DNA from 3 places in the Rhizobium sp. BE258 genome. Region 1 is predicted to be linked to each of the others. Evidence: predicted binding sites of a transcription regulator. Region 1 holds the regulator's gene; each other region holds the start of a gene.
The links. Region 1 encodes HrcA, which represses chaperone genes, less so after heat shock. Its sites were predicted from a motif close to GTTAGCACTCNCNNNNNGNGAGTGCTAAC; they were not measured.
Positions count from the first base shown of each region.

Region 1 (10,044 bases):
TCGAGCGCTTCGATATCGAGAAATACGGTTCCGATGGCGGCCCGTTGCACGACCCGACCGTTGTTGCCTACCTCCTGAAGCCAGAGCTCTTCAAGGGCCGGGAATGCAATGTCGAGATCGAGGTGAAGTCGGAACTGACCGTCGGCATGACGGTCGTCGATTGGTGGCATGTGACCGACCGCAAGCGCAATGCCAAGGTGATGCGCTTTGTCGATGCCGATGGTTTCTTCGATCTGCTGATCGAGCGTTTCGCCCGCATCTGAGCGAAGAACAAAGACCAAAAGAAAAGGGCCGCTTCTCAGCGGCCCTTTTTCATTATGCGTCCTTCTGATCCAGATAGGAATTGGCAGCCTCTGCCTCGGGCTTCGGACCGCCCTTGGCGACGCCGACCATGGCCGGGCGCAGCACGCGCTCGCCAATGGTGAAGCCGGCCTGCACCACCTGGACGACAGTGTTGTTCGGAACTTCCGTGTTCGGCACTTCGAACATCGCCTGATGGAAGTTCGGGTCGAACTTCTGGCCGACAGGATCGAGCTGGCGAACGCCATGGCGCTCGAGCGTCGATAGCATGGAGCGCTCGGTCATCTCGACACCTTCGATCAGGGTCGTCAGGCCAGCCTCGCCCGCAGCCTTGGCTTCGGCCGGAATGGCATCGAGCGCCCGGCGCAGGTTGTCGGATACGGCGAGCATGTCACGCGCGAAACCGGCAACGGAATAGGACTTCGCGTCCTTCACTTCACGCTCGGTGCGGCGGCGCAGGTTGTCCATCTCCGCGGCAAGACGCAGATAGCGGTCGCGCAGCTCGGCATTTTCTGCCTTCACGAGTTCCAACGGATCCGGCTGGGACGATGCCTCAGCGGCCGCTTCATTCTCGACGTTTGCGGCTGCGTCCGCAGCAGCGTCAGCCGCAACAGTCTCAGGTCCGTTTTTCGTCGTTTCGTCAGTCATGACGGTCTCCGGGTAAAGGGTTCTTTCGGGATGCGCCCGATATCGAGCTTTGACCGCAAAAAATCAAGTCTGCGTGACAAAGAACCGGAAATTCCGGCTTTTTCAGAGCGACCCGCGCGACAGGCGGGAAATCAGCTGGGCGGTATAATCGACCATCGGCACGATACGGGAGTAATTCAGCCGGGTCGGACCGATGACGCCGACGGCGCCGACGATCCGGTCGTCGTCGTCACGATAGGGCGCGACGATCAGCGACGAGCCGGACAGTGAGAAAAGCTTGTTTTCGGAGCCGATGAAGATGCGCACGCCGGGGCCGCTTTCCGCGAGGTTCAGCAGCTCGATCAGACTGTCCTTCTTCTCTAAATCATCGAAGAGCATGCGCAGGCGGTCGAGATCGCCGGCACTATCCAGACCCTCGAGCAGGTTGGCACGGCCGCGGATGATCAGCTGCGCCGGCTTGCCTTCATCCGGGCTGCCGGACCAGACGGCAATGCCGCGCTCCACGAGGTCACGCGACAAGGCATCGAGCTCGTGGCGCACATCCGTTTTCAGCCGGTCGAGTTGCTTGCGCAATTCCGGCAGCGTCTGACCGGTCATGTGGGCGTTGAGGAAGTTGGCGGCTTCGGTTAGCTGCGACGACGTCACGCCCGCCGGGAGCTCGATGATCCGGTTTTCGACCTGATCATGTTCGCCGACGAGAACCGCGAGCGCCTTCGTTGGTTCCAGGCGGATGAACTCGACATGTTTCAACACCGGATCGTTCTTCGAGGTGATGACCAGGCCGGCGCCGCGGGAGATCCCCGACAGCATCCGGCTTGCCTCGTTCATCATCGATTCCACCGGATTGTCGCGGCTTTCTGCGCGCACCTGGCGGTCGATGCTGGCACGCTCTTCGGCCGAGAGGTCTCCGACCTGCATGAAGGCATCGACGAAGAACCGGAGCCCGACCTGGGTCGGCAGACGCCCGGCGCTGATATGCGGCGAATAGATGAGCCCCAGCTCTTCCAGATCGCTCATCACATTGCGGACCGAGGCCGGGGACAGCGACATTGGAAGAATACGGGAAAGATTACGCGAGCCGAGCGGCTCACCGTTTTCCAGATAGCCTTCGACGATACGGCGGAAGATTTCCTTCGAGCGTTCATCCAGCGCAGCAACGGCATCCGAAACCGACGTAGATCTGAAGCCCATGAATCCTGACACACCCACGCTGATGACAATCTGCAAAATATAATCAATCTCGCCCGCGTGGCAAAAGGGAATTTGCAAATGGCCGCGGCCAATCGTAGAAGCGGGGCAGCATCACGAAACAACGCATGATCATGCCGTGCCGCCACCCGCGGCCTAACGGACTCATGCATCAGGAGACAGAGAATGCGGCCGTCAGGCAGAAAAACCGACCAGATGCGCAAGGTCAGCTTCGAGCGCAATTTTTCCAAGCATGCCGAAGGCTCCTGTCTCGTGAAATTCGGCGACACGCATGTGCTGTGCACGGCAAGCCTTGAAGAAAAGACGCCGCCGTGGCTGCGCAACACCGGCAAGGGCTGGGTCACATCCGAATACGGCATGCTGCCGCGCGCCACGGGCGAGCGCATGAAGCGTGAAGCGGCGACCGGCAAGCAGGGCGGCCGCACGCAGGAAATCCAGCGCCTGATCGGCCGCTCGCTGCGCGCCGTCGTCGATCTCACTGCACTCGGCGAGCGCCAGATCACCATCGACTGCGACGTTATCCAGGCTGACGGCGGCACGCGCACGGCTTCGATCACCGGTGGCTGGATTGCGCTTTACGACTGCCTGAAATGGATGGAAAGCCGCAACATGATCAAGGTCGATCGTGTTCTGAAGGACCACGTCGCGGCCATCTCCTGCGGTATCTTCGCCAGCCAGCCGGTCATCGACCTCGACTATATCGAAGATTCCTCGGCCGAAACCGATGCTAACTTCGTCATGACGGGTGCCGGCGGCATCGTCGAAATTCAGGGCACGGCCGAAGGCACGCCGTTCAGCGAAGCCGAATTCGCATCGCTGATGGGCCTCGCAAAGAACGGCATTGCCGAACTCGTGGAACTGCAGAAGCAGGCAATCGCCGGGTGAACGACATGCTGGAGGGCATGCTGGAAACGGCGCTTTACGCGAAGGACCTGGACAGAGCCGAAGCCTTCTATGAAGGCGTTCTCGGTCTTTCCAAGATCACGCGGGCTGCTAACCGGCATGTCTTCTTTCGGTGCGGTCCTGGGGTGTTGCTGATCTTCAACCCGGACGAGACGGTCAAGCCACCGGCGCCGGGCGCGCTTCAGGTTCCGCCGCATGGCACCAAGGGACCGGGCCACGCCTGCTTCCGCGTTTCGGCCGGGAATATCGATGCGATGGCCGCCAGGCTGACGGAGGCCGGCATCGCCATCGAATCCGAAGTTCACTGGCCGAATGGCGGCCGCTCGATCTACTTTCGCGATCCGGAAGGCAACAGCCTGGAATGCGCCGAAGCCCGTATCTGGGGCATCGAATAGGAAACAGAATGCGCAAGCTCGACACCAAGACCATCATCGTCGCCAGCCACAATGCCGGCAAGATCCGCGAAATCCAGGACCTGATCGGCCCGCTGGGCTTCACCGCCAAGTCGGCAGCCGAGCTCAATTTCGTCGAGCCTGACGAGACCGGCACCACTTTCGAAGAGAACGCGAAAATCAAGGCACTCGCCTCTGCCAGCGTTGCCAACATGCCGGCGCTGTCTGATGATTCCGGTCTGGTGGTCGATGCGCTCGGCGGCGATCCGGGCGTTTACACGGCCAACTGGGCCGAGACCGCCGATGGCACGCGCGATTTCGCGATGGCGATGCAGAAGGTCGAGACGGCGCTCGAGACAGCCGGAGCGGCAAAGCCCGAGCAGCGTACAGCCCGCTTCGTCAGCGTTCTCTGCCTTGCATGGCCGGACGGACATACGGAGCTTTTCCGCGGCGAAGTCGAAGGCACCGTTGTCTGGCCGCCGCGCGGCACGCAGGGTTTCGGCTACGATCCGGTGTTCCAGCCGCAAGGCTATGACACCACCTTCGGCGAGATGAGCGCCGAACAGAAACATGGCTGGAAGCCTGGGGATGAGCGGGCGCTGTCGCATCGTGCGCGCGCCTTCAAAATCTTTGTCGAAACCTGCCTGGAAGCGTAAGGTCGGCTCGTGGACGATCTGAACAACCTGACTTCGCTGCGTGATGCCAAGCTTCTGCCGGATACCGGGGAGCCCGGTTTCGGCGTCTATGTGCATTGGCCCTTCTGCGCCGCGAAATGCCCCTATTGCGATTTCAACAGCCATGTGCGGCACCAGCCTGTCGATCAGGAACGTTATGTTGCGGCCTTTCTGAAGGAGATGGCCGCGATCCGCCAGTTGAGCGGGCCGAAGACGGTGACCAGCATCTTCCTCGGCGGCGGCACGCCCTCGCTGATGAAGCCGGAGACCGTGGACGCGGTCCTGAACGGCATTGCCCGGGAATGGCACGTGCCCTCGGGCATCGAGATCACCATGGAGGCCAATCCTTCGAGCGTCGAGGCGGAGCGGTTCCGCGGCTATCGCGTCGCCGGCGTCAACCGCGTCTCGCTCGGCGTTCAGGCGCTGAACGATCGCGACCTGAAATTCCTCGGCCGACTGCACAATGTCGAGGACGCGCTGAAGGCGATCAAGCTGGCGCGTGACATCTTCCCGCGCATGTCGTTCGACCTCATCTACGCACGTCCCAATCAAACAGTGGACGAATGGGAACGCGAGCTCAAGGAGGCCATCTCCTATGCCGTCGATCACCTGTCGCTCTACCAGTTGACGATCGAGGAAGGCACGCCTTTCTACGGTCTGCACAAGGCCGGCAAGCTCATCGTGCCTGACGGCGAGCAATCGGCCGTGCTCTACGAGGCAACGCAGGAGATCACCGAGCGCGAAGGCATGCCTGCCTACGAGGTGTCCAACCACGCCCGCCCCGGCGCCGAGAGCCGCCACAACCTGACCTATTGGCGCTATGGCGATTACGCCGGTATCGGCCCCGGCGCCCACGGCCGATTGACCCGCGGCTCCGAGAAGCTCGCCACGGCAACCGAGCGCAAGCCGGAATCCTGGCTCGAAATGGTCGAGCGTGACGGACACGGCGTTCTCGAAGAGGAACGGCTGGGCTACGAAGAGCAATCGGATGAATTGCTGCTGATGGGCCTGCGGCTGAAGGAAGGCGTCGATCTCGCCCGGTGGCAGCAGCTCTCGGGACGCGATCCGGATCCGGCGCGCGAGGAGTTCCTGCTGGAACACGGCTTCATCGAGCGGCTCGGCAATTCGCGGCTTCGCTGCACGCCATCGGGGATGCTGATCCTCGATTCCGTCGTGGCCGATCTCGCCTGCTAATCCTCAGGCCGCGCGCTTGCGGCCGAGCGCCAGCAACCGCCCGTCGATCGCCGCAAGGCCGATGGCAATCATCGCCATGCCGATCAGATGCTTTGTCTGCAGCTGTTCTCCCAGGATCAGCGCGCCGAGCAGGATGGCGCTGACCGGGATCAGGAAGGTGACAAGCATCAGATTGGTCGCACCCGCCGTCGCCAGAATCCGGAAGAACAGGATGTAGGCGATTGCCGTCGAGAGGATGGCGAGGCCGAACAGCGCCACCCAGGTTTCTGCACCGGGCATTGCCAGCGTCCACGGACGGTCGGCGATCAGGGCGATCGGGATCATCAGCACGGTGGAGGCCGTAACCTGGCCGGCAGCCGGCAATAGCGGCGGCATGCCCATGGCGCGGAAGCGGCGTCCCCATATCCCGGCAAAGGAATAGGAAATCGCCGCACCGAGGACGGCGAGCTGCGCCAGCACGTTCGAGCCGAGATCATGCAGCGCATCGAAGCCGATCATATAGGCCACACCGGCAAAGCCGACGACGACACCGATCAACCGGTTGGCCGTCATCTTCTCGTCCGCCGTCAGGAAATGGGCAACGACGACGGCGAAGAGCGGCGTCGTGGCATTGAGGATCGAGGCAAGCCCGCTGGCGATATGCGTCTGGCCCCAAACGATCAGGCAGAAGGGGATCATGTTGTTCAACACCCCCATGCCGAAGAATGCGATCCAGCTCTTGCCGTCGCGCGGCATGGCATGGCCCATCATCCGCACAATCAGATTAAGCGCGATGGCGGCCAGCAGCACGCGGCCGGTGACGATGGTGAAAGGCGGCAACGCCTTGACCAGGATGCCGTTGAAAAGGAACGAGCCGCCCCAGAGCAGGGAGAGAACCAGCATCATGCCCCATTCGGCCAAGCCCATCTGCTTCTGCATCGTCATCCTCCATCGCACGCAAGCGTCATAGAGCGGCCAGGCGGTAGCGGCCACCCGATTCCTGCAGACGCAGCATGCAGCTACATTCGATTTATTCTCGTCCGATATCGGCAGGCAATGTGCATTGCGGATCCGTTTGATGCCGATATTATTTCCATAATCGGATCGCGGCAAACGAGTCTTTTTCGCCTTACACTTTAGCTGAGCTAAATCATGAGCGACTATCTACCCTCGCTATCGGCCTTGCGGGCCTTCGAAGCCGCAGCCCGGCACCTCAGCATGACGCTCGCAGCCCGGGAGCTGAACGTGACGCCCGGCGCCGTCAGTCTGCAGATCCGCGACCTGGAAGCCGCGCTTGGCGTGCAACTGTTCGACCGCAAGCCGCGGGCGCTGGCGCTGACCGTCGAGGGCGCCGACTACTTCACCACGCTGAGGGCGGCATTCCGGCTGGTGCGCGAAGCGACGGCGGCGATCACCGCCCGGGCGCGCGGCGCGATCCTCAACGTCACCTGTACCGCCGGCTTTGCGACCTACTGGCTGGTGCCCCGGCTTGGCCGGTTTGAAACACTGCATCCGGAGATCGACGTGCGGATCAGCGCCTCACACCGCGTCCTCGATTTTCAGCGCGACGGGATCGATCTGGCGATCCGTCATGGGCTCGGCGGCTATGAGGGGCTGGTCAGCGAACGGCTTGTCGATGACGAGCTCGTGCCGGTCTGCATACCGAAGCTTGCCGGAGAGCTCGGCGAGCATCCCGCCCCCGGGGCGCTGGCGCCCTTCACGCTGATCCATGATGTCTACCGCCACGACTGGCAGCTCTGGCTGGAGGCCGCAGGCGCGACCGGCGTCGATGCGTCCCGCGGGCCGATCTTCATGCATGGCAATGGCGCCTATGAGGCGATGAAGGCCGGTCTTGGCTTCGCGCTGATGCGACGCTCCTTCGTCGACACGGAGCTCAAGGAAGGCGCCGTCATCGCACCCTTCCCGATCGGCGTCGCCAGCCGCCTCGCCTTCCACCTCGTCTATCCGGGCGCCGCCCTTGAACGCCCGGCCGCGGCCGCGTTCCGCCGCTGGCTACTCTCGGAGGCGCAGAGCTAGGCACGTCGATAAATCAAAGGTGAATTATTTAGTCACCTTTATCTTCCTTTTCGCTGATAGTGCGGCTATCAAGCAGTGACTGCCTGTATTGAAGCCGAACGGTGCCATGAATATCCGTTGTTCTGCCATTCCATCTGTATGGCGCGTTAAGGCGCGCTCCTGCCGCGTGGTCAGCACATGGCGGTGCTAGCAGCCACCGAGGCCCAGAGAGGCGCCTACCGCCCGTCAGAACGGCTTGCGTCACTGTTTACCGGCGAGCATGCGTGGTGTGCCGAAAAGCTCATGCTGTCGGCGAACCTGGAAGGCGCGATGTCTCTCAACAGCTTCTTCACCGGCGGAGCGTCGGAACAAGCAATCGACGGCTACGCCGCCATCTCGGGCGGAACCGACCGCCGTGCTGCCGTGTCGATGTGGACGCTCTACTACTTTGCCGGTCTGACGATCGCCTATCTGATTGCGAGGCGCGCCGGAGGCCGGAGGCTGCCGGTTGCTTTCGATGAGATGACCATTGCACTCAACGAGGACGGATTGCCGCGCGCCTTCGGCGTGCCGCATAGCGGTTGGGATGATGGCGCTGCCCGCGGCTCTTTCGAGGCGATCGATCCGCTTCTTGAAACCCATCTCTTCAAGGCCGTAGGCCAGTTGGTGAAGCACGGCATTTCCGCCAAGCTCTGCTGGAACAATGCGGCCGTCTATATCGACTATGCGCTGCGGCTGACCGCAGACAAGGACGACCCCGACTTGGCCCAGGCCGACCTGCCGGTTTTCGTGCGTGGCTGCCTGCCCGATGGCGGCGTCAATCCGCTCTCCGGCTGTATCCGGCACGTGGAGGAGAACGGCGAATGCGTGGCGCGCCGAAAGGTCTGCTGCCTTCGCTATATGCTGCCCGGCATACCCAGCTGCGGCAAGCTCTGTGCGCTCCCCGAAAGGCGCAACCAGTAGCTCAAATACGATCTCCGCCCGCGCCTAATGCCGGCTGGCGCTTCTGGCCTTGAACAGGCTGCCGGTTGGCGTCTGCAGGAACATCTCCAGTGGTATGTGCTCCTGATGCAGGAAGCCCGTCGATGGCAGCAGTCCGTCGCGCACCATCTCGATGACGGCGACGACCGAGGCTGATGTGGTCCAGGCGATCGCCGTCCGTCTCTCTCCGGCAACCTCGATCGGATAATAGGCGCGGACGAATTCCTTGCGGCGCAGGCTGCCTCGCTCGGTGCCTTCGGCGGCGACATGGACATAGACGACATCGTCATCGACAGGCGGCTTGGCGTCGGTCAGGATCTGGCCGGCAAGCTTGCGCTGGTCGCGCATCAACAGTTCGTGGAAGAAGAAATTCATCAGCTCCATGTGGCCGGGATAGCGCATGGTCTTGTAGTCGAGGTTCTCGACCTTGCCGAGCAGCGTATCGCACATGGTTCCGAGCCCGCCGGAGGTGGTGAAGGCCTCAAGCTTGACGCCTTCGACATAGATCGTCTCGTGCCACTCCATCGGCGAAACGAGCTTGCGCACACCGCCCTCGATAACCTCGCAATCGTTCAGATATTCGTTGACGACACCTTCGGGAGACCAGTTGAAGGCATAGCCCAGAAGCCCGGTCGGATGCTGCGGCAAGGCGCCGACGCGCATGCGGATCGAGCGGCAGCGTTCGAAACCGTCGGCAAGGCTCGCGCCGACGATGCCGACGAAGCCCCGCGCCAGACCGCATTGCGGCGCCATGAGGCCGCGTGCGGTCTTCGACAGCTCGATGATGAAATTCGTCGTCGGCACGTCTTCAGTGAGATCGAAATAGTGGACGCCGGCGGCATGCGCAGCGCGGGCAAGCGCGATGTTCAGGTGATAGGGCAGGCAGGACAGGACGGCCTCGACGCTGGACAGGAGTTCGGCCGCGACAGCGGCGTTCGAGATATCACCCGTCCGGCAGGCGAAGGGCACATCCGACAGCGGAAGCTGGGCATCGACGCCGGTGACCTCGAAACCGCCTTCATGCAGAAGCGTTGCGGCGAGACGTCCGACCTTGCCGAGACCGACAACGGCGATTTTCCTGAAGCTCATCCTGTTCCCTCCCAAGCAGCGACCGCTTCACTTTGAGCCGTCTTTGGAGGGGATGTACAGGATAAAAGACCCGTAAAAAGCAAAGGCCGGGATTGCTCCCGGCCGTAGATTTCCAGCGCTCAAAGGCGCACTATTCGTTGATCAGGCGCTTCAGCAGCTCGATCTCGTGTGACAGCTTGGTGTCTTCGGAGATCAGTTCCTCGATCTTACGAACCGCGTGAAGCACGGTCGTGTGGTCACGTCCACCGAAGCGGCGGCCGATCTCCGGGAAGGAGCGCGGCGTCAGCGTCTTCGACAGATACATGGCGATCTGGCGCGGCTTGACGATGACACGCGTGCGGCGGTTCGAGACCAGTTCCTGCCGCGAGACGTTGTAGTGGCGCGCGACGATACGCTGAATGTCTTCGATGCGGACGCGGCGCGGTTCGCCGGAGCCGACGAGATGCGCGAGAAGCTCATCGACGCGCTCGATCGACAGATTGGGCTCGAAGGAGCGGCGGAAGATCAGCTGGTTGAAGGCGCCTTCCAGCTCGCGGCCGCTGGCGGTGACGCTGCGGGCGACATGCGACATCAGTTCGGCCGGAATTTCTAGCGACGGATCTTCGACGCGGGCAACGGCCAGACGGCGCTTGAGGATTTCGAGACGCATCTCGTAGTCC
Region 1 is NZ_JAVDWL010000002.1:752,644-762,687, forward strand. Features, by position in the region: gene J2X43_RS08965 (nucleoside hydrolase) at 1-263, shown strand, start outside; gene grpE (nucleotide exchange factor GrpE) at 316-948, opposite strand; gene hrcA (heat-inducible transcriptional repressor HrcA) at 1,051-2,139, opposite strand; gene rph (ribonuclease PH) at 2,323-3,042, shown strand; gene J2X43_RS08985 (VOC family protein) at 3,039-3,455, shown strand; gene rdgB (RdgB/HAM1 family non-canonical purine NTP pyrophosphatase) at 3,464-4,108, shown strand; gene hemW (radical SAM family heme chaperone HemW) at 4,118-5,320, shown strand; gene J2X43_RS09000 (DMT family transporter) at 5,324-6,244, opposite strand; gene gcvA (transcriptional regulator GcvA) at 6,452-7,336, shown strand; gene fhuF (siderophore-iron reductase FhuF) at 7,514-8,278, shown strand; gene J2X43_RS09015 (saccharopine dehydrogenase C-terminal domain-containing protein) at 8,303-9,385, opposite strand; gene dnaA (chromosomal replication initiator protein DnaA) at 9,516-10,044, opposite strand, start outside.

Region 2 (10,044 bases), 400 kb from region 1:
GCGGCGACGAGCGCGCCACCGGTGTGGTGCAGATCAAGGACCTGATCGAGGGCAAGCGCCTCTCCGGCGAGATCGAAGACAATGCCAGCTGGCGCGAAGCGCGCGTGGCGCAAGAAACCGTGCCGGAAGCCGATCTCGTCGCCAAGGTGAAGGAAATCCTGGCGGCGCAGGCGGAAGATCGGAAGCGGGCGTCGAATGCGTGACTTTCCCCTCCCCAACCCCTCCCCACAAGGGGGAGGGGCTTCAGTTGGCGCCGGCTTGTGCAATGCCGCGCCTAAGACATTTTTGGCCTCGCTCGGCGAGTGCCGCGGGTTAGTCCCTTCCCCCTGTGGGGAGGGGTTGGGGAGGGGACTTTGATCAATCTTCCCAACTTCTCAACCGATCTCCTCGCCGAGTTCGCCGCCCGCAAGACCGAGCGCATCGACACCCCGGTCATCCAGCCGGCCGAGCCGTTTCTGGATATCGCCGGCGAGGATCTGCGCCGCCGTATTTTCATGACGGAAAGCGAGACCGGCGCCAGCCTCTGCCTGCGCCCGGAGTTCACCATTCCCGTCTGCCTGCGCCACATCGAAACGGCGACCGGTACGCCGAAGCGCTATTCCTATCTCGGCGAGGTCTTCCGCCAGCGGCGTGATGGCAGCAACGAGTTCTATCAGGCGGGTATCGAGGATCTCGGGGAGACCGATACGGCGAGTGCCGATGCGCGCGCCATCGGCGATGCCATCACCATCCTGCAGCGGCTGATCCCGGGAAAGACGGTCTCGACCGTTCTGGGCGACCAGGCCGTCTTCGAGGCGGTGGTTCAGGCGCTCGGCCTGCCGCTCGGCTGGCAGAAGCGGCTGATCCACGCTTTCGGCAACATGACGCAGATCGAGGCGTTGCTGGCCAGCCTCGTCAGCCCGCAATTCGTCACCGGCCTCGATGACGACATCGCCAGGCTCGTGGCAGCCGGCGACGACAAGGCGCTGATTGCCCATATCGATCAGACGATGGAAGCGACCGGTTACTCGACCAATGCCAGCCGCTCGCCTGCCGATATCGCCCGCCGCCTGAGGGAAAAGCTGGTGCTGTCGGAAACGAGACTCGATGACGATGCCTTCCGTGTGCTGGAGGAATTCCTGTCGCTGAACGTGCCGCTGGCCGATGCATCCTCGGCGCTTGCAGGCTTTGCCGATGCCGCTGGGCTGAAGATCGGCACGGCACTGTCACATTTCGACAGCCGCTTGGCCGCACTCGCCAATGCCGGTCTCGATCTCTCGTCGATGGATTACCGCGCCGCCTTCGGCCGCCCGCTGGATTATTACACCGGTCTCGTCTTCGAGGTCAGCGTTGAAGGCTCGTCGGCCGTGCTTGCCGGTGGCGGGCGCTTTGACAAGCTGTTGAACTTCCTCGGCGCCCGGGAGCGCATCCCCGCCGTTGGCTTCTCGCTCTGGCTCGATCGCATCGAAACGGAAAGGGCCGTCGCATGACCGTGACCATCGCACTGCCCTCCAAGGGCCGCATGAAGGACGATGCCTCCGCCATTTTCGAGCGCGCAGGCATGAAAATCACCGCCGTCGGCAACGACCGCTCCTATCGTGGCCGCGTCGAAGGCTGGGATGATGTCGAGGTCGCCTTCCTGTCGGCGTCGGAAATCTCCCGCGAGCTTGGCAACGGCTCGATCGATTTCGGCGTCACCGGAGAAGATCTGGTGCGCGAGGGTCTGGCCGAAACCGATAAGCGCGTCGAATTCTGCGCCCGGCTCGGCTTTGGGCATGCCGATGTCGTCGTGGCGGTCCCGGAGATCTGGCTCGATGTCGATACGATGGCCGATCTCGGCGACGTCGCGGCTGAGTTCCGCGCCCGCCATGGCCGCCGTCTGACGATCGCCACCAAGTACTGGCGGCTGACGCAGCAGTTCTTCTCCAGCCAGCACGGCATCCAGCTTTATCGCATCGTCGAGAGCCTGGGGGCGACCGAGGGCGCACCGGCCTCCGGTTCGGCGGATGTCATCGTCGATATCACCTCGACCGGATCAACGCTGCGAGCAAACCACCTGCGCGTCCTCAATGACGGCGTCATCCTGCGCTCCGAGGCCTGCCTCGTTCGCGCCCGCAAGGAAAGCCATGCGGCCGAGCCGTCGGTGGCAAAGATCGTCGCGGCGGTACGCGGCGCACTCTGATTTCTTCCGGATTTCGGAAACGAGAAAACCCGCCGTCTCGCGACGGCGGGTTTCTTTATGCTTAGGAGGCCGATTTCGCTTAGGCAGCGACCGGATATGCGCCGCGGCGTGCATCGATCGAGTAAGCGCCAGCGCCGACGGTGGCGAGCAGGATATAGGCGCCGGCGAGCGTGAAGTTCTTCATGACCATGATCTGGTTCAGAGCGTTGATCCAGCCGTTTGCGCCAGCCGGGAAATCAGGAACGTTGACGGCAGGCAGGTGGAAGACGACGGCCGTGAAGATACAAAAGGCAGCCAGCAGCCAGCCGACGATGCGAACCTGGAAGCCGACGAGAACGGCAAGGCCGGTCACGAGTTCGAAGAGGCCTGCGAGATAGGTGAGGGCGGTGGAGGCCGGAAGGCCAGCACCTGCGATCATGCCGGCGGTGCCAGCCGGGTCGGTGAGCTTGCCGAAGCCGGCAAGGATGAACATGAAGGACAGAAGAATGCGGGCGACGAGAACGATGATGTTGGTCGTATTCGACATGGAAGTAATCTCCGTTTGAATCACTGTGAGATCGGCTGATCTCGTTGACCCACTTGTCGCGCATTTTGTCGCAGCTGGAAAGATAAACGAAAGGGGACGGTTCGTTCAGTATTTTGAAACGATGATCCGTCTCCCGCCGCTTGTCTTGGCGCCGCCCGCCTGTCTATGGTCAGGGTCCAAACCCCATGGAGATTTCAATGGCAGACCTTTCAAGCTTCCCGATCACCAAGCGCTGGCCAGCAAAAAATCCCGATGTCATCCAGCTTTATTCGCTGCAGACGCCGAACGGCGTGAAGATTTCGGTGGCACTGGAAGAACTCGGCCTGCCCTACGAGCCGCACTATGTCGGCTTCGCTAACAACGACCAGAAGTCGCCGGAATTCGTTTCCCTCAATCCGAACGGCCGTATCCCTGCGATCATCGATCCGAACGGTCCTGACGGGAAGCCGATCGGTATCTTCGAATCCGGCGCCATCCTGCTTTATCTCGCCGAGAAGACCGGCAAGCTGATCCCCGCCGATGCGGCTGGCCGCTACGAAACCATTCAGTGGGTGTTCTTCCAGATGTCGGGCCTTGGCCCGATGCTTGGCCAGTTCGGCCACTTCTACAAGTTTGCGGCCGATAAGGTCGCCAACAATTCCTATCCGATGGAGCGCTATCGCGACGAGGCCAAGCGTCTGCTGGGCATCCTGGAAGGCCGTCTGCAGGGCCGCCAGTGGATCATGGGCGATGAATACACGATCGCCGATATCACGACGTTCCCGTGGATCCGTGGCGCCGATCTGTTCTATGGCGGTGGCGAGGTTCTGGAATATGCGAAATTCCCGGCCGTTCGGGCCTGGCTGGAGCGCTGCATTGCCCGCCCGGCCAGCGCCAAGGGGCTCAACATTCCGGTGAAACCGGAGTAGTAGCGCAAACAAAAAGGCCGGTCGCGAGACCGGCCTTTTTCATAGGGCTTTGCCGCTTTACTGGCGGCTGGCGGCCTGACTGGTGTTTTCAAGCTTGAAGCGCGGGAAGATGAAGACGCCGACCATGCTGCCGGCGTATTTCTCCTCAAGTCCGGCGGACTCGCCCATGCAGAACAGCGGCTGGCGGAAGCCGTTCGGCATGACGATCGTCGTCGAGAAACAGAAGGACGAGGAGAGCGTTGCAGCCTGTTCGAACAGCGCCAGGATATGGGCACGGTCCTTGACGTCATAACAGCGCATAAGGCTCAGCAGGCCGCATTCCTGGCCGGCAAGACCGTGAAGCATCGAGCTCCATTCGCCGAGCCGGATGATGCCGCTCGAAAAGTCACCGTTCCAGGCCTCGGAGACGGAAAACTGCGCCAGCATCTCCTGATTGTGATGGGTCAGATCAAAGGAGCCAGGCGTGAGCGGGGCGGCAACATTGGCTTTGGCGATCTTGAACAAATGGGGTTCCCCGTGTCGGGCGCAGTTCAATGCAGCGCACTCGTGCGGTGTGACGAAAACATCTTCATGCGCACCGGTCATCATGTCCGGCCGTGAGCAGAATTGCGGCGCCGCCGGTGCGGAACCCCTTTCATGCTCTTCTCAAAAATTCTGGCGCGGAATGCTCTGCAGCCGGTGTCATTTGCAAAATACGGTCTTCCGCTGGCGGGCAGAAAAATATCGTCATGCACTGCAATTCGCAGCGCGGATTTATAGGCAGTTTTTGAGAGGCGGCAAATGCTTTTTCGGGGGTAATCCGCAACGCGAAGGATGCGATATATTGCATGCTTCTATAAAAGGTAGCAGAAATCAAAGTAAAAAGTTGCCCGTTTCGCGAGATGTAAACGGTTACGCTTTGCAAAATTTTCACATTATCGCAGTGAAACCAATTTCATTAAGAAATATCAGCTGCTGATAAAAAACACAGCTTGGTAAGGCTCGCGAAAGCTTCAGAGTCTGATTTCGGTGCGGAATAGACGCTTAAACGTTTTATCAGTTCCGTCGTTGAGACTCTAAAAATTGGTAAGGCCGAATCGCTATCCGTCAAATGAAAAGGGCGGCCCGAAGACCGCCCTTCCGTAACTGAACCGGTTGGCTCAGATGTCAGACCCGAAGGTCTTACATCATGTCCATGCCGCCCATGCCGCCCATGCCGCCAGGCATGCCACCAGGAGCGTCCTTCTTCGGCAGCTCGGCAATCATGGCTTCCGTGGTGATCAGCAGCGAAGCAACCGAAGCTGCGTTCTGCAGAGCCGTACGGACAACCTTGACCGGGTCGACGATGCCCATGGCAATCATGTCGCCATATTCAGACGTCTGGGCGTTGTAGCCGTAGTTGTCTTCGTTCTTGTCGAGAACCTTGCCGACAACGATCGAAGCTTCGTCACCAGCGTTCTCAGCGATCTGGCGAACCAGCGACTGCAGAGCCTTGCGGACGATGTTGACGCCAGCTTCCTGGTCGTCGTTCACGCCCTTGGCAGTGATCTTCGTCGAGGAACGGAGCAGAGCGATACCGCCGCCGGGGACGATACCTTCCTGAACAGCAGCGCGCGTCGCGTTCAGAGCGTCGTCGATGCGGTCCTTCTTTTCCTTGACTTCGATTTCCGTGGAGCCGCCAACGCGGATGACGGCAACGCCGCCAGCGAGCTTGGCAAGGCGTTCCTGCAGCTTTTCGCGGTCATAATCGGAAGAGGTTTCTTCGATCTGAGCCTTGATCTGCGCAACGCGGCCTTCGATGTCGGACTTGGCGCCTGCGCCGTCGACGATCGTGGTGTTTTCCTTGGAGATCGAAACCTTCTTCGAACGGCCGAGCATGTCGAGCGTTACGGATTCGAGCTTGATGCCGAGGTCTTCGGAGATGACAGTGCCGCCCGTGAGGATAGCGATGTCTTCCAGCATGGCCTTGCGGCGGTCGCCGAAGCCAGGAGCCTTGACGGCAGCGATCTTCAGGCCGCCACGCAGCTTGTTGACGACGAGCGTAGCAAGAGCTTCGCCTTCGACGTCTTCAGCGATGATGAGGAGCGGCTTGCCGGTCTGAACGACGGCTTCGAGAACCGGGAGCATCGCCTGCAGGTTCGAGAGCTTCTTCTCGTGGAGGAGAATGTAAGCGTCGTCGAGGTCGGCGATCATCTTTTCCGGGTTGGTCACGAAGTACGGGCTGAGGTAGCCGCGGTCGAACTGCATGCCTTCGACGACTTCGAGTTCGGTTTCAGCGGTCTTGGCTTCTTCGACGGTGATAACACCTTCGTTGCCGACCTTCTGCATGGCTTCAGCGATGTCTTCGCCAACCTGCTTGTCGCCGTTTGCGGAGATCGTGCCGACCTGGGCAACTTCAGCCGAGGTAGAGATCTTCTTGGCCTTCGCCTGCAGGTCCTTGACGACTTCTGCAACAGCGAGGTCGATACCGCGCTTCAGGTCCATCGGGTTCATGCCGGCTGCAACAGCCTTTGCGCCTTCGCGAACGATAGCGCGGGCCAGAACGGTTGCCGTCGTGGTGCCGTCGCCGGCGATGTCGTTGGTCTTCGAAGCAACTTCGCGGACCATCTGGGCGCCCATGTTTTCGAACTTGTCTTCGAGTTCGATTTCCTTGGCGACCGAAACACCGTCCTTGGTGATGCGCGGAGCGCCGAAGGACTTGTCGATAACAACGTTACGGCCCTTCGGACCGAGGGTGACCTGCACTGCGTCAGCGAGGATGTCGACGCCGCGCAGCATCTTTTCGCGCGCAGAGCGGCCGAACTTTACTTCTTTAGCTGCCATTTTGAGAACTCCTGAAAAGGGGTGTCAGCGATAATCTGAACGGGATAACCGGCTGATTAGCCGATGATGCCCATGATGTCGGCTTCCTTCATGATCAGAAGGTCTTCGCCGTTGATCTTGACTTCGGTGCCCGACCACTTGCCGAACAGAACGCGGTCGCCAGCCTTGACGTCGAGAGCGACGACCTTGCCGGACTCGTCACGAGCGCCCGAACCGACGGCGACGATTTCGCCTTCCTGCGGCTTTTCCTTGGCGGTGTCCGGGATGATGATGCCACCCTTGGTCTTTTCTTCGGACTCAACGCGGCGAACAACGACGCGATCGTGAAGGGGGCGGAAGTTGGTGCTTGCCATTGTCTAATCCCTCGATCAAATGACATTCGCGGACCGGGGTCCACATGGATGAGTGTTAGCACTCTCCATTGATGAGTGCTAGCGACGTGCATTTAGGGATGGCTCCAGAAAGAGTCAAGGAAACCATTCACGGATTTTTGCGCCGGAATTGTGGAGAGGTGAGGGGATTTGTCTGACGTGGTTGCCGAGCCCCTGCCACGGCCCGCTTTTTCCGAGGCATTTGCCGTCTGGGCGCGTATCGGCTGTCTGAGCTTCGGCGGTCCTGCCGGGCAGATCGCCCTGATGCACAAGACCGTGGTCGAGGAAAAGCGCTGGATCTCCGAAGACCGTTTTCTGCATGCCTTGAACTATTGCATGCTGTTGCCGGGTCCCGAGGCCCAGCAGCTTGCCACCTATATCGGCTGGCTGATGCATGGCGTGCGCGGCGGCATCGTCGCCGGCCTTCTCTTCATCTTGCCGGGCTTTCTGGTCATCCTGGTCCTCTCCGGTCTCTATGCCTATTTCCAGAACGCCGAGTGGCTGCTCGCTCTGTTCTTCGGCCTCAAGGCGGCCGTGCTCGCCGTCGTCATCGAGGCGCTGATGCGGGTGGCCGGCCGGGCGCTGAAATCGCGCTTTCACTATTATGTGGCTGCCGCCTCTTTCGTGGCGCTCTTCCTGCTCAATCTGCCATTCCCGCTCGTGGTCCTTGCCGCAGGCATTGCCGGCTTCCTCGTCGAGCGCCGCAAGCGAAAGGTAGAGGGCGTGGCGCCAGCCGAGGCCTCGAAGCTCGCCAAGGGAATGCTGTCAGGGCTCACCAGCCGCCATATCGCCAGGCCGTTCCTAATCCTCGCTTTCTGGGTGATCGTCTGGCAGTTTCCGCTGCTGATCGTCCGCGAGATTCATGGTCCGCAGGATCTGATTGCCGAGGCGCTAAGCGGCGAGACCAATGTCTTCGCCGCCGTCTTTGTCTTCTTCTCCAAGATGGCGGTCGTCACCTTCGGCGGCGCCTATGCCGTGCTCTCTTATGTCGCGCAGGTGGCGGTCGAACACTATGCGTGGCTGCGCCCCGGTGAAATGCTGGACGGTCTGGCGCTGGCCGAGACGACGCCGGGTCCGCTGGTGCTTGTCCTTTGTTTCGTCGGCTTCATGGCCGGTTTCCGCAATGCGCTCGGCATCGATCCGCTGTTCGGCGGCGTGATCGGCGCCAGCCTCGCCGCCTGGGCGACCTTCGTGCCGAGCTTCATCTGGATCTTCGCCGGTGCGCCCTATGTGGAGAAGCTCCGCCAGAACAACATATTGTCGGCGGCCCTGTCGGCGATCACTGCTGCCGTCGTCGGCGTCATCCTCAATCTAGCCCTCTGGTTTGGCCTGCATGTTCTCTTTGCCGATGTCGGCAATATCGCGCTTCTCTCTCGCGCCACCGGCCTGCCGCTCGTCAGCCTCGCCTGGCCGGTCTGGAGCAGTTTGAATATTGCCGCGGCGCTGATCGTGGTGGCTGCCTGCATCATGCTTTTCCGCTTCAAGCTCGGCATCGTTAGCATTCTCGGCTTCGCGGCTACAGCCGGGCTGGCCGTGCGCGGCGTCGAGTTGCTTCTCTAGCGCGCCCGGCTGTTTTTGCGCTGCCGGGGCGAAAAAACCTTGCCATCCCGCCGGGCCTTTGCAATGTCACGCCTGACTGAACGCAAATGGGATATCGGAATGGCCAAGCGCATCGGAAGTTTTGCAGAGATCACCAGCCAGTATGACGCGGTGTTCTGCGATGTCTGGGGCGTCCTGCACAATGGCGTCGATCCCTTCCCCAAGGCGGCTGCCGCCCTCGAAGCCGCCCGCGGCGAAGGCCTGACGGTCGTTCTCATCACCAATTCGCCGCGTATCGCGCCTCTGGTCGTCGATCAGCTCCGCCATATCGGCATCCAGGACGGCGCCTATGACCGGATCATCACGTCCGGCGACGTCACCCGCGGCCTGATCGCTGAAGGCCCGAAGAAGGTCTTCCTGCTCGGCCCCGAGCGCGACATTGCCATTATCGAAGGCCTCGGCGTCGAGCGCGTCGATGCGACGGAAGCGGAATCCGTCGTCTGCACCGGCTTCTTCGATGACGAGAAGGAAGTGCCGGAAGACTATACGGCAATGCTGAAGGAGTTTCAGTCTCGAAACGTGCCGATGATCTGCGCCAATCCGGATCTCGTCGTCGAGCGCGGCCACAAGATGATCCCCTGCGCCGGCGCCATGGCCGCCTATTACAACCAGCTCGGCGGCGCCACCCGCATTGCCGGCAAACCGCATACGCCGATCTATGAAGCCGTGCTGGAAACCGCGAAAGAGCTTCGCGGCGACTTCCCGAAGAGCCGCATCCTCGCCATCGGCGATGGCATGCCGACCGATGTGCGCGGCGCTCTCGATTACGGCCTCGACCTTCTCTATATCAGCGGCGGCATCCACGCCAAGGAATACACGCTGAACGGCGAGACGGACGAGGCAATCCTGCACGCCTATCTCGAGCGTGAAAAGGCAGCGCCCAAGTGGTGGATGCCGCGCCTCGCATAAGAAGAAGCCCGCCGATGACCGTCTTTCACCGCAATGAAACCCGTGAACCGCTGCCAGCCCATCTGAAGGGCGGGGTGATCGCCATCGGCAATTTCGATGGCCTGCATCGCGGCCATCAGTCGGTCTTAACGCGGGCATTGGAGATTGCCCGGGCGCGTGGCGTTCCGGCCCTGGTGCTGACTTTCGAGCCGCACCCGCGCACCGTCTTCCGCCCCGAGAGCCCGGTCTTCCGCATCACGCCGGCGCCATTGAAGGCCCGGATTCTCGAAGCTCTCGGCTTCAACGCCGTCATCGAATACCCCTTCGGCCGCGAATTTTCGCAGCGTTCGCCGGATGATTTCATCCACGGCATCCTCAAGGATTGGCTGGGGGCCTCGGAAGTCGTCACCGGCGTCGATTTCCATTTTGGCAAGGGCCGCGAGGGCGGTCCGGCCTTCCTGATGGATGCCGGCCAGAAATACGGCTTCGGCGTCACGCTGATCGACGCCTACCGCGATGAGAATGCCGACGTCGTCTCGTCGAGCCGCATCCGGGCGCAGCTGAAGAATGGCGAAGTCAGCGAGGCCGCGGCCCAGCTCGGCTATCACTACACCGTCGAGGCCGAGATCATCGGCGGCGAAAAGCTTGGCCGCCAGCTGGGCTTCCCGACCGCCAACATGCAGCTGCCGCCTGAAGTCGAACTTGCTTCCGGCATCTACGCCGTCCGCTTCCGCCTGCAGAACGGCACGCTCCACGACGCCGTCGCCAGCTACGGCCGCCGCCCGACGG
Region 2 is NZ_JAVDWL010000002.1:354,967-365,010, reverse strand. Features, by position in the region: gene hisS (histidine--tRNA ligase) at 1-203, shown strand, start outside; gene J2X43_RS07005 (ATP phosphoribosyltransferase regulatory subunit) at 354-1,469, shown strand; gene hisG (ATP phosphoribosyltransferase) at 1,466-2,161, shown strand; gene J2X43_RS06995 (DoxX family protein) at 2,241-2,687, opposite strand; gene J2X43_RS06990 (glutathione S-transferase C-terminal domain-containing protein) at 2,885-3,595, shown strand; gene J2X43_RS06985 (hypothetical protein) at 3,653-4,099, opposite strand; gene groL (chaperonin GroEL) at 4,757-6,397, opposite strand; gene groES (co-chaperone GroES) at 6,454-6,750, opposite strand; gene chrA (chromate efflux transporter) at 6,919-8,328, shown strand; gene J2X43_RS06965 (TIGR01459 family HAD-type hydrolase) at 8,428-9,276, shown strand; gene J2X43_RS06960 (bifunctional riboflavin kinase/FAD synthetase) at 9,291-10,044, shown strand, end outside.
Region 2: groES (co-chaperone GroES) is a predicted target of HrcA. The motif match lies at 6,805-6,833, and genes of this name have one in related genera.

Region 3 (10,044 bases), on a different contig from region 1:
TGACGGCATAACGAACTACAGACTATCGAGGAAGAGCTTGTCCGTTGCAGCGAGAGGCAAGGATTATGATCTAGTGGGGACGGCAGCGGCCGGGCCAAGCCCGACCGCTGCTTTGTTCACGCAAATGGGAAGGCTCACCGGTTGGGCGCTCCGCCGCGCGAACCATCAATCGCCGTTTCATCGTCCACCGAATGTTCGAACTCGTCATTGGAAGGGTCACGGTCGTCGCTGAAAGTTGTGATTTGAATGAGGACGGCCTTAGCGTGACGTACGGCTGCATCGCCATCGAGTGATCCGTCGGAAGCGAGCTTCACAGCCACCAGCTCGTCGCCTTCTCCACGGAACTCGACCGTGATCATCCCGTCATTCAAATTTCCGATATGGGTTTCGATAAGCTGCATCTGACTACCTCTGTTGTGGTCGGAGAAAACTAATTTACCGCTGAAGAGGTTCCCGCGCGGAAGTAGACAGACATGCGGTCATTGCCGATAGTGCAACTAAAGCGTTGCGCCGGTACGGGCGGATATCGATCACACTAAGGCTGTGCCGAGTCGGTCGACAGGTTGCGCTGAGAGACTTCCCCGTTCTAACGACGGCACCGTCACAGTGGGTGGGCTCTGTTTATCAGGCGACCCTACTCGGTCATCCAAATGTGGCGTTGATGGACCTCTACGTGCCTTATTGGGGGGGGCCTCTGTCCGAGGGTGATACTCGGGCCGCTTTGCGTAATGAACGGTACCAGCGCAGCCCAGTGCGAACAGGGGTAAACCTTCGAACATTCTGCGGAACAAGGATCAAGGTGCCGAAGTTTCTAAACGGGACCATGAAGGTCTCAAACAGAGGAGAAAACACCATGGCAAATCAAGGCGGATCGCACGAGCAGCACGCGAAGGCTGGTCAGAGTAAGTCGGGCTCCAAGCAGGCTTCCCCTGGCAAGTCTTCGACTTCGAAGTCGGCGTCGCCCGAGACCGGCAGCACGTCCTCCGGTAAGCAGGGCGGCTCGCATGAGCAGCACGTGAAAGCGGGCCAGCAGAGCCATAAGAACAGCCATTGACGTTTTGAGGCCCGCGCTTATGGCGCGGGCCTTATGCATTAAGGCGAAGAACATGCGGTATTTTCTGAACATCCGGGGCGGCCGAAAACTGCTTGTCGACCCAAACGGCACCCAATTCGAAACTGTCGACCTTGCAATCTAAAGCTAGGGCGAGCGCCAGAGATTTGTTGGCCGAAAAATTCGCGACCGCGAGCATGTGGACGGGCAGCGTTCCGAAATCAGCGACCCCGGTGGAGCAGTCGTCGCTACGGTCATCTTCAAGGACGCCCTTCTCTTTTGTCGTTCCCGGCAATCGTTGAAACTCTTGCCCCAGAGCCGATAAGATTCCGATGGGAACTCAAGCGCCGGGCGGTCGCGCATGGAGATGAACTTCGGGTTGACGTGATAAATCGGTTACCTATCAGCAAACTTGTGCGTAAGGCTCATGCGTTCTCCGTCGGTCCTGCTTAAGAGGAGGTCCGGGGAACAGCTTCCGTGTCTGCGAGTTCCTTCTGAACAAGGAGAACGACCATGACCGCCAAGTCCATTACAGGCTCAGTTAAGCTTCCTCCGAAGTCTCTGAACAATGATACTCAGGACGACGAGCTGCCCGAGACCAACGTCGACGACCGCCGCGCGCCGCCGGTGAACATAGGCAACAGCCGCGAGGCGGGCGACGGTCTAACTGACGCCGATCCGACCACGGGCCGCGCCGACCCGAACGACCGAATTCCCGCTCCGCAGACGGCCAACCGGGATTGATGCGATGGAAGAGCGCAAGGGATATGCCAATGCCGACGAGGTGCAAGCCGACGACCTCTGCTGGCGGAGAAGATGTTCGCCGACAAAAGTCTGGCAACGAAGGCACCTTAGACAGGTCGGACGACGACCAGCGGCTTCCGCAGCCCCCATCCGAAGAGGAGCAGGAGATGACTAAGATCACAACCGGCCCCAACGACGCCCCGAAGGACGCGACGCTCGCACAAAGCGCCCCCGGCCTTCCCGAAGATACCAGCCTTCCTGTCGAAGCGACGGAAGAAGAAGCTCTCTGGATAAAGGCAAAGGTCAAGGGCACAAACGACGAAGGACGCAATGACGCCCGCGATCTCGCAGCGCAGCTCGCCCGTACCAAACACGGTACCGCCTGATGCCGGGAACGTTCTCCTCGCTCAGCATCTTCGCCTACGACCTTGATGACCGAGGCGAGCCCGTCCAGGCATGGGAGACCGTAGTCGGCGAGACGGAGGCAGAGGCCATCGGCGAAGCAAAAGAAGCAGCCGGCCACCACGCCGGCGTTCTTGTGGTGCGGCGAGATGGCCGTCCCGCAGTCGGAGAAGAAGGCGACCCCGTCGTCGTCTTCCGGCTAGGTAGAACCGGCGACTTCGACTAGAGATCTATCATGAACGTGTTCCTCGATTTCGAAGCTTCCTCGCTTGGCAAGCACAGCTACCCGATCGAAATCGCATGGGTGTTCGAGGACGGCCGGTCACGGTCCCTCCTGATCGCCCCGGCGCCGAACTGGACGGATTGGTCGGCAGCGGCCGAAGGCATCCACGGCATCTCCCGAACGGCGCTAGCCAATGAAGGCGTTCCGGTTACCCTTGTCGTCCGAGAGATGATGGCGACGCTCGCAAATCATGATCTCTACGCGAGCTCACCGTCGTGGGATGGGAAGTGGCTCAGCGTCCTCCTTCGCGCTGGTGGCGTTGCGAGACACGCGCTTCGCGTTCGCAAGTCGGACGATCTCTTCGTTGAATTTGCTTCGAAGCGGCTTCACGACAGCCAAATGCGGGGCGTCGACCCTGCTGCGCTCGTCTCCGAAGTTATAGCCGGCTCAGAGCCCGCTAGGCCTGCCCATCGCGCGCTCCCGGACGCCGCCCTAGAACTCAAGAGATTGCACATGGTGCAAGAGGCCGTCGAGAGCTTAGTCGCCGCGCCGTCGCGTACCCAAAACGCCGAAGGGTGAACCAACCGACTCCGGCTTTGAGACTGGTCGGCGAATTCTAAGAACCGACGGCGCAACCGATATCTTTGAGATGAAAGGAGGCAACATCCTCGATCCGCCTTTCCGCGATGACAAGCTGGGCGTCGCTCATCCCCGCTTCGTACGCGGGCATATCCCCGACCCGCTACATGTGGTGCGCAACATGGCATGCGCGTCGTGACCAGGAGGACGCGTCATCCGTGCGACGACGACTAAGACGGACTACTGCTCTGGCCCGAGCCACCGGGGATTTCGCCGGTCTGGCATGCGCACCAGCAAACCTATGATAGGAATGGAAACGATCCCGTCGTCGGTCGTCGCCTCGTGCAGTTGCTTCATCAAGCTGGCTTAGTTCCTCGCCGCAACACATTCGTCTTCTTCGGCGGCTGCGCAGGCGATCGCGATTTCGAAGACCTAGTCCGGAACATAGCGAGTATCGTCGACGAAGCGATCGACGACATCATCGCAACCGGGCTTTCGCGAGACGCCGTCACAGCAGCGCTCGACGCTTTTATCGAATGGAGCAAGCCCCCGGATTCCGCGGTCTGGCGGGCCGCTGAACGTCACTGGCCTGCCGGTGTTGCGATGCGGTTCGACACCGGTAGCGAGGGTCTTCAAATCAGCGGCCAGATCGTCGGCCTATGGCAAGCCGAGTCAATCATCCTCCGTTGCTCGCTGCTGAAGAGTATCAGCTCGACGCGCGGCCTTTGTTCTCAAATCTGAATGTTTACATTGATGCGGCACGGCCTTTCCGAAATGGGCGCCGTGCCGGTCTGCCATAAAGTCTATCAGACGCCGCATCTTCGCTAGCCGCTCGCCTCGATCACGCTGGTGATTACCGCCGAACGGAGGGACGCGGCCGCAATTTACCGGCACCCTGGATGGGCCGTGTTCTTGTCGACGTTTGGCCTTGGAAGTCGGCTTCGGGCATTGAAAAGGAATTGCGAAGCAAACCCGCGTCTCGCAACGGCATCAGAGAAAGAGAAATCCCCTCTAGGACTACTGCTCTAGGGACAAGCCTGTCATCCTGCCAAGTGAGATGCCGCCAGCCTGTAAGCGCTTCACTGTGCAATCCAGGCAAAGCGCCATTCGTCGGGTTGACCTAGCGCGTAATTATATCTGGCCGTACCGGTCAAATCTTGTCTGGCCTTCATCTCGTCCATCAGCCAGGCTGCAGATGGAATTCCCGGCAGCTAACAACGATGCACCGCTCCTGCCACTTCATCAAGGGTTCCCACCCCGATTTTGGGAATGGCTCCAGGCCTCATCAGGGTCCAACTGTACTGTTTCATGCAAGCTCCACCATGACGTGTTACATAGCGCGCCCTCCACACTTTGGGGGGCTCGGCCGCGCGGCCACGTGCACACGACCGAATACAAAAATGCACTTGGCCGTGTTCTGGTTCCTGCGCGGCTACACTGAAGTCCAGCACATTAAGCGTGTTGCCATGTCTTCGGCTTGATGGTTCAATCGGCACGGCTGAAACAGGCATCAGCCTTCTGGACCCATCCAGCTCTTGGCCCGCCCGACGTTCTCCGGCGGGCCTTTTGCTAGATTGGCGAATCTCAACAGAGCATTGACGTCATCGTTTGACGGGACGCCCAAGACTTTGCACAGGCCCACGCTTGTACGATCTCCACACGTGCGGCTGGAAGGAATAGGCTTGATCGTCGGTAACTACCGCCGCGCGAGGTTCACCCGCGAGGCCGTGGTCGATCAAAGCAAGCCAACAGCGCCCGGGGTAAACGACACGCTTCTGATTAAGCACGGGCCGCGGGGCCTCGAGCCTTGCCCGCAATATGCGCTGCGCGGTCACGATGAGGGCAGTTCCTTGAGACTTAGCGGGGTTTGATCACCTGCCATGTCGCTCGGTTGCCGCCACCATCTAGGCGGCAGCCGAAACCCTAAACGAGATCGCTACCACAGGAAGTGTGTGTCTGCATTCCAGCCTTCGTGTCGGCTCTCACGGGCAACGTGTCGCCACATCGATACCGTCGTTTCGATGCACGGCTTTCGAACACCGTGCATCTCCTCGACCACAGGGCCAAATCCTCATCTTTTTAAACCGCAGTCCGGCATCCCATTGGGGAAAGGTCCGTACTTCCGGTGTGGTGCACGGAACTAAGAATTCCGCAAATCGAGTTCTATTAGTGCTGACTGAACCTCATCGATTAAGACCGGTTCTGGCGTTCCCGGCAAGTGCCGAAGCGCCGGCTTCGAGTCGACCGCGTAAAGGTCGGACGCCCACGCAGCAAGGATCGTCCGTTTGTCATCGGTCGAGAGAGACGACGCCTCTACAACATCTGTCGGCCGTCTAAGATGCATCCCCCGCATCAACACAATCGGACCCATTGTTGCTGCATTGTCGATCAACTGCTGCAACACGATGTGCCTCATAATACTTGACCTCACTGCACGTGGGGATCGCGGTCGCTTCGCGCGCGAGACGCCACGACAGCAGATGTTTGAGGCGCAAGAAGTTCATGCTTCTGCGCGAATGCTACAAACAAACCACGCGCCGTCTCCGCTTCGATCTCGCCACGAAGCGCCGCCTGGCATGCTTTAAGGGCGACTGAATGCGCCGTGTCCCTGAACGAAGTAGGCCACTCAACAAGATGTCGGTAAGCATCCATGACGGTGCGAACTTCTGCAGGAAAGCCAAGGCCGACGAGAATGGTGACAGGTTTTCTGAACATATCGGGTTTCATCGTTCTCTCCTTTCCAACCCGGAATGTCGATGGGCGCCATCGCGATGGCGCCGCTGACCATTGAATGAACTAAAAGGTCACGCCGCCTTCTGCGCTTCGATCTGCGCAGGAGCAGTCGACGTCAACGCAGGCGTACTCTGGATTGAGATCTTCCTGGGCTTCAATGCTTCAGGGATCTCACGGACCAACTCAATCGAGAGAAGACCGCTGTTCAAATCTGCTCCGTTCACCCGGACATGGTCGGCAAGCTCGAACCGGTGTTCAAACGGGCGTCCGGCGATGCCGCGATGCAGGTAGCCATCGGCCGGTGTCTCCTGCTTCTTACCGGTGACGGTCAGCAGATTGGACTGGAAAGTGATATCGAGATCGTCCTGTGCAAATCCAGCCACCGCAATCGAGATCGTATAGGTGTCGTCATTGTTCTTGACGATGTCATAAGGCGGCCAGTCGTTGGCCGACCGGGCACGCTGGGCGTTCTCCAGAAGAGTGAAGATCCGGTCGAAACCTACGCTCGAGCGGTAGAGAGGTGCGTAGTCGTAAGATGTTGCCATAGCCATATCCTCCTTGAAGCAACATGGGTACGAGAGTGCCAAAAGCGGTGCTCCCGGCGAAGTCAGCCCTGTCTCAGCGGCTGGCAGTAATCGATTTGGTTTTAGCGATTTTCCATTTCAAGATCGGCTGCGCATTTTTTTCGCCGATCGCAAGTTGCCCCATCGTCAGTGCACTGAGCGACTGAGAACGCGATGCGGGTACGCTGCTTTGAACTTTGAAATCATCGCGCAGGCTTGCTGCAGTACCCGTTCGGTCGTTTCGGGATTGTCGCGCGCAAGTTCGTCGGCGTTTATGCGGATCGCTTGCGCCATATTCGCCGACATCACAGCAAAACGGCCCTCACCGTAGACAAGTGCATCTTGCGAGGCAGTCTCGAGCCAGCGCGCGAAATCAACAATGATCTCCTCCCTCTCCGGGATGCTGGCACCTTTGATGACTTTAATGTTTTCTTCCATGTGGTCTCACTCCATACAGACGTGGAAAGCGACCGGACTGATCAAGCCCCGATCGCCGGGTGAGCTAGGAAGCGGGAACATCAAAATCAAGAGTTCAGTGAAGCTTGAACTCGCCCTCGACACGGCGCCATTCGTTCGGTCCAATCAGACGCCGGTGTGTATAGCGGACGGAGTGTAGCGGTCCGTCGAGGCTGTTGCGCCAGAAGTCCAGGAATTTGCGCATTTCTGGAAAGTCCGGTGCAAGATCGTAGTCCTGCCAAACGTAGGTTTGCAGGACGGATTCAAAATCGGGAATGCGGTAGAGGATGTGCGCGGTGGTGAGGCCATAGCCGTTAAGCTGACGCTCGAAATCCGACGAGAATTGCATGCTTTATCTCCGGTTCATGACACTGCGAAGGTGACGTAAAATCGTCCACCTATCAACGGTATTCTTGAACCATCAAAGGCGTTTATTGTTCCTTTCCAGCATGTTAGCAGCCAGCGACATCGAGTGCTAATTTTTTCTCCCGCCCTCTTGAAATCACAAAATCTCGAAAATAAATTTTGAACGCGAACGCTCAGATGAGGTTCGCCCCGTCCGGATTGGTCACCCGGTCCGGCAGGGGATTTTGCGTCATCTTTTTTGTCCAATGGAGGAAAACATGTCGTTCCGACCGCTTCATGATCGCATTCTTGTCCGTCGGGTTGAATCCGAAGAAAAGACCAAGGGCGGGATCATCATCCCTGACACTGCCAAGGAAAAGCCGCAGGAAGGCGAAGTTGTCGCCGCTGGCCCTGGTGCACGCAACGAGGCTGGCCAGATCCAGGCGCTCGACGTCAAGGCTGGCGACCGCATTCTGTTCGGCAAATGGTCCGGCACCGAAATCAAGATCAACGGCGAAGATCTGCTGATCATGAAGGAAAGCGACGTCCTGGGCATTATAGAAGCTCAGGCCGAGCAGAAGCGGGCCGCGTAATCACGCATTACCGCCCATCAGTCAAAAAGCTGCCTATTGAAGGAGTGAACAAATGGCTGCGAAAGAAGTCAAATTCAACACTGATGCACGCGAACGCATGCTGCGTGGGGTCGATGTCCTTGCCAACGCCGTGAAGGTCACGCTTGGCCCAAAAGGCCGCAACGTTGTCATCGACAAGTCCTACGGCGCGCCGCGCATTACCAAGGACGGTGTTTCGGTCGCCAAGGAAATTGAACTAGAAGACAAGTTCGAGAACATGGGCGCCCAGATGCTGCGCGAGGTGGCATCGAAGACCAACGATCTCGCCGGCGACGGGACCACCACCGCAACTGTCCTCGCCCAGGCGATCGTCAAGGAAGGCGCCAAGGCCGTCGCCTCCGGTCTGAACCCGATGGACCTTAAGCGCGGCATCGATATTGCCGTCGACGCCGTCGTTAAGGAACTGAAGACCAACGCCCGCAAGATCACCAGCAATTCCGAAATCGCCCAGGTCGGCACCATCTCGGCCAACGGCGACGAAGAGATCGGCAAATATCTAGCAGAGGCGATGGAAAAGGTCGGCAACGAAGGCGTCATCACCGTCGAGGAAGCCAAGACCGCCGAGACCGAGCTCGAAGTTGTCGAAGGCATGCAATTCGACCGCGGTTACCTCTCGCCGTACTTCGTAACCAATCAGGACAAGATGCGCGTCGAGTTCGAGGACCCCTATATCCTCATCCACGAGAAAAAGCTGTCGAACCTTCAGTCCTTGCTGCCGGTCCTCGAAGCCGTCGTGCAGTCCTCCAAACCGCTGCTGATTATCGCGGAAGATGTGGAAGGCGAGGCGCTCGCAACGCTCGTCGTCAACAAGCTGCGCGGTGGTCTGAAGATCGCGGCTGTCAAGGCGCCGGGGTTCGGCGATCGCCGCAAGGCGATGCTCGAAGACATCGCCATCCTGACCGGCGGCACTGTCATCTCCGAAGATCTCGGCATCAAGCTTGAGAACGTAACGCTCGACATGCTCGGTCGAGCCAAGAAGGTGGCGATCGAGAAAGAAAACACCACCATCATCGACGGCGTTGGCTCCAAGTCCGAGATCGACGGCCGCGTCGCCCAGATCCGGGCGCAGATCGAAGAGACCACGTCCGACTACGATCGCGAGAAGCTGCAGGAACGTTTGGCCAAGCTGGCAGGCGGCGTTGCGGTGATCCGTGTCGGTGGCTCGACGGAAGTCGAGGTCAAGGAGAAGAGGGATCGCGTCGACGACGCGCTTCATGCAACGCGTGCCGCCGTCGAGGAAGGCATCCTGCCGGGCGGTGGTGTTGCGTTGTTGCGGGCTGTAAAGGCACTCGACGATCTTGCAACCGCCAACCAAGACCAGAAGGTTGGTATCGAGATCGTCCGCAGGGCGATCGAGGCCCCCGTTCGCCAGATCGCCGAAAACGCTGGTGCCGAAGGCTCCGTCATCGTCGGCAAGCTGCGTGAAAAGACCGACTTCTCCTTCGGCTGGAACGCCCAGACCGGCGAATACGGCGATCTTTATACACAGGGCGTCATCGATCCGGCCAAGGTCGTGCGGACCGCACTCCAGGATGCGGCCTCGGTCGCCGGCCTTCTGGTGACGACCGAGGCGATGATCGCCGAGAAGCCCAAGAAGGATGCTGCGCCGGCGATCCCGGCTGGGGCAGGCATGGATTTCTAAACAATCGGGCCAGGCTCGCCCCACTCGCTGGGGCGAGCCAATTGCGGAGTGGTTATGAGCTTGCCATCGAAAGAAGACGCGCGTCTGTGCGCGGGTGTTGTCAGGGAGATCGCACGGGCCAAAGGAATAACGGGTGACCCGACCTCCGTCGGAGCGCTGACGGTAGCAGTCGCCAGACTCTTCAATAAGGGTCTGCGGGACCGCGAAACTCTTCTGTCAGACGCAATGACAATCGTCGATGAGCTGATGTCTGATAAGGAACGTGACTCGCTTTCCGGCGTGCTGCGACACATGAACCGAGGTGCCATCGATCGTCTATCGAGCCAGACGATGAGTGAGGACAACCAGCAATAGCAGCCAAGCCGGCCACTTAGCACTGCTTCATCCGGTGAACATCATCCCCGTAAGACGTCCCGACGACGTAACGTCTGCCGCCTTACTCTCTGATGAACATAACCGTGGATAAGGGCGGCAAGTCCGCCTCTATAGAAAACGATCGACCATGCGCGGCATTGGTTTGGGACTGAGCGTCTGAAGTTGCCATGCCGGAGCCCCCATATACTGTATCATCGGTGCTGAGGATTCGGCGCCAAAGGCCGTCCAACGGCACGCCTATCCGGTAACGGTGCCGTGGTACCGGCGTAAAGTTTGATACGATGAGGCAGACGGCCTTT
Region 3 is NZ_JAVDWL010000004.1:232,255-242,298, reverse strand. Features, by position in the region: gene J2X43_RS15635 (hypothetical protein) at 135-401, opposite strand; gene J2X43_RS15630 (hypothetical protein) at 854-1,054, shown strand; gene J2X43_RS15625 (hypothetical protein) at 1,086-1,346, opposite strand; gene J2X43_RS15620 (hypothetical protein) at 1,565-1,795, shown strand; gene J2X43_RS15615 (hypothetical protein) at 1,963-2,181, shown strand; gene J2X43_RS15610 (hypothetical protein) at 2,181-2,423, shown strand; gene J2X43_RS15605 (transcriptional regulator) at 2,433-2,999, shown strand; gene J2X43_RS15600 (hypothetical protein) at 3,342-3,740, shown strand; gene J2X43_RS15595 (hypothetical protein) at 5,140-5,415, opposite strand; gene J2X43_RS15590 (DUF982 domain-containing protein) at 5,427-5,726, opposite strand; gene J2X43_RS15585 (Hsp20 family protein) at 5,804-6,277, opposite strand; gene J2X43_RS15580 (hypothetical protein) at 6,443-6,733, opposite strand; gene J2X43_RS15575 (usg protein) at 6,828-7,100, opposite strand; gene groES (co-chaperone GroES) at 7,375-7,689, shown strand; gene groL (chaperonin GroEL) at 7,742-9,370, shown strand; gene J2X43_RS15560 (hypothetical protein) at 9,425-9,724, shown strand; gene glgB (1,4-alpha-glucan branching protein GlgB) at 9,807-10,044, opposite strand, start outside.
Region 3: groES (co-chaperone GroES) is a predicted target of HrcA. The motif match lies at 7,203-7,231, and genes of this name have one in related genera.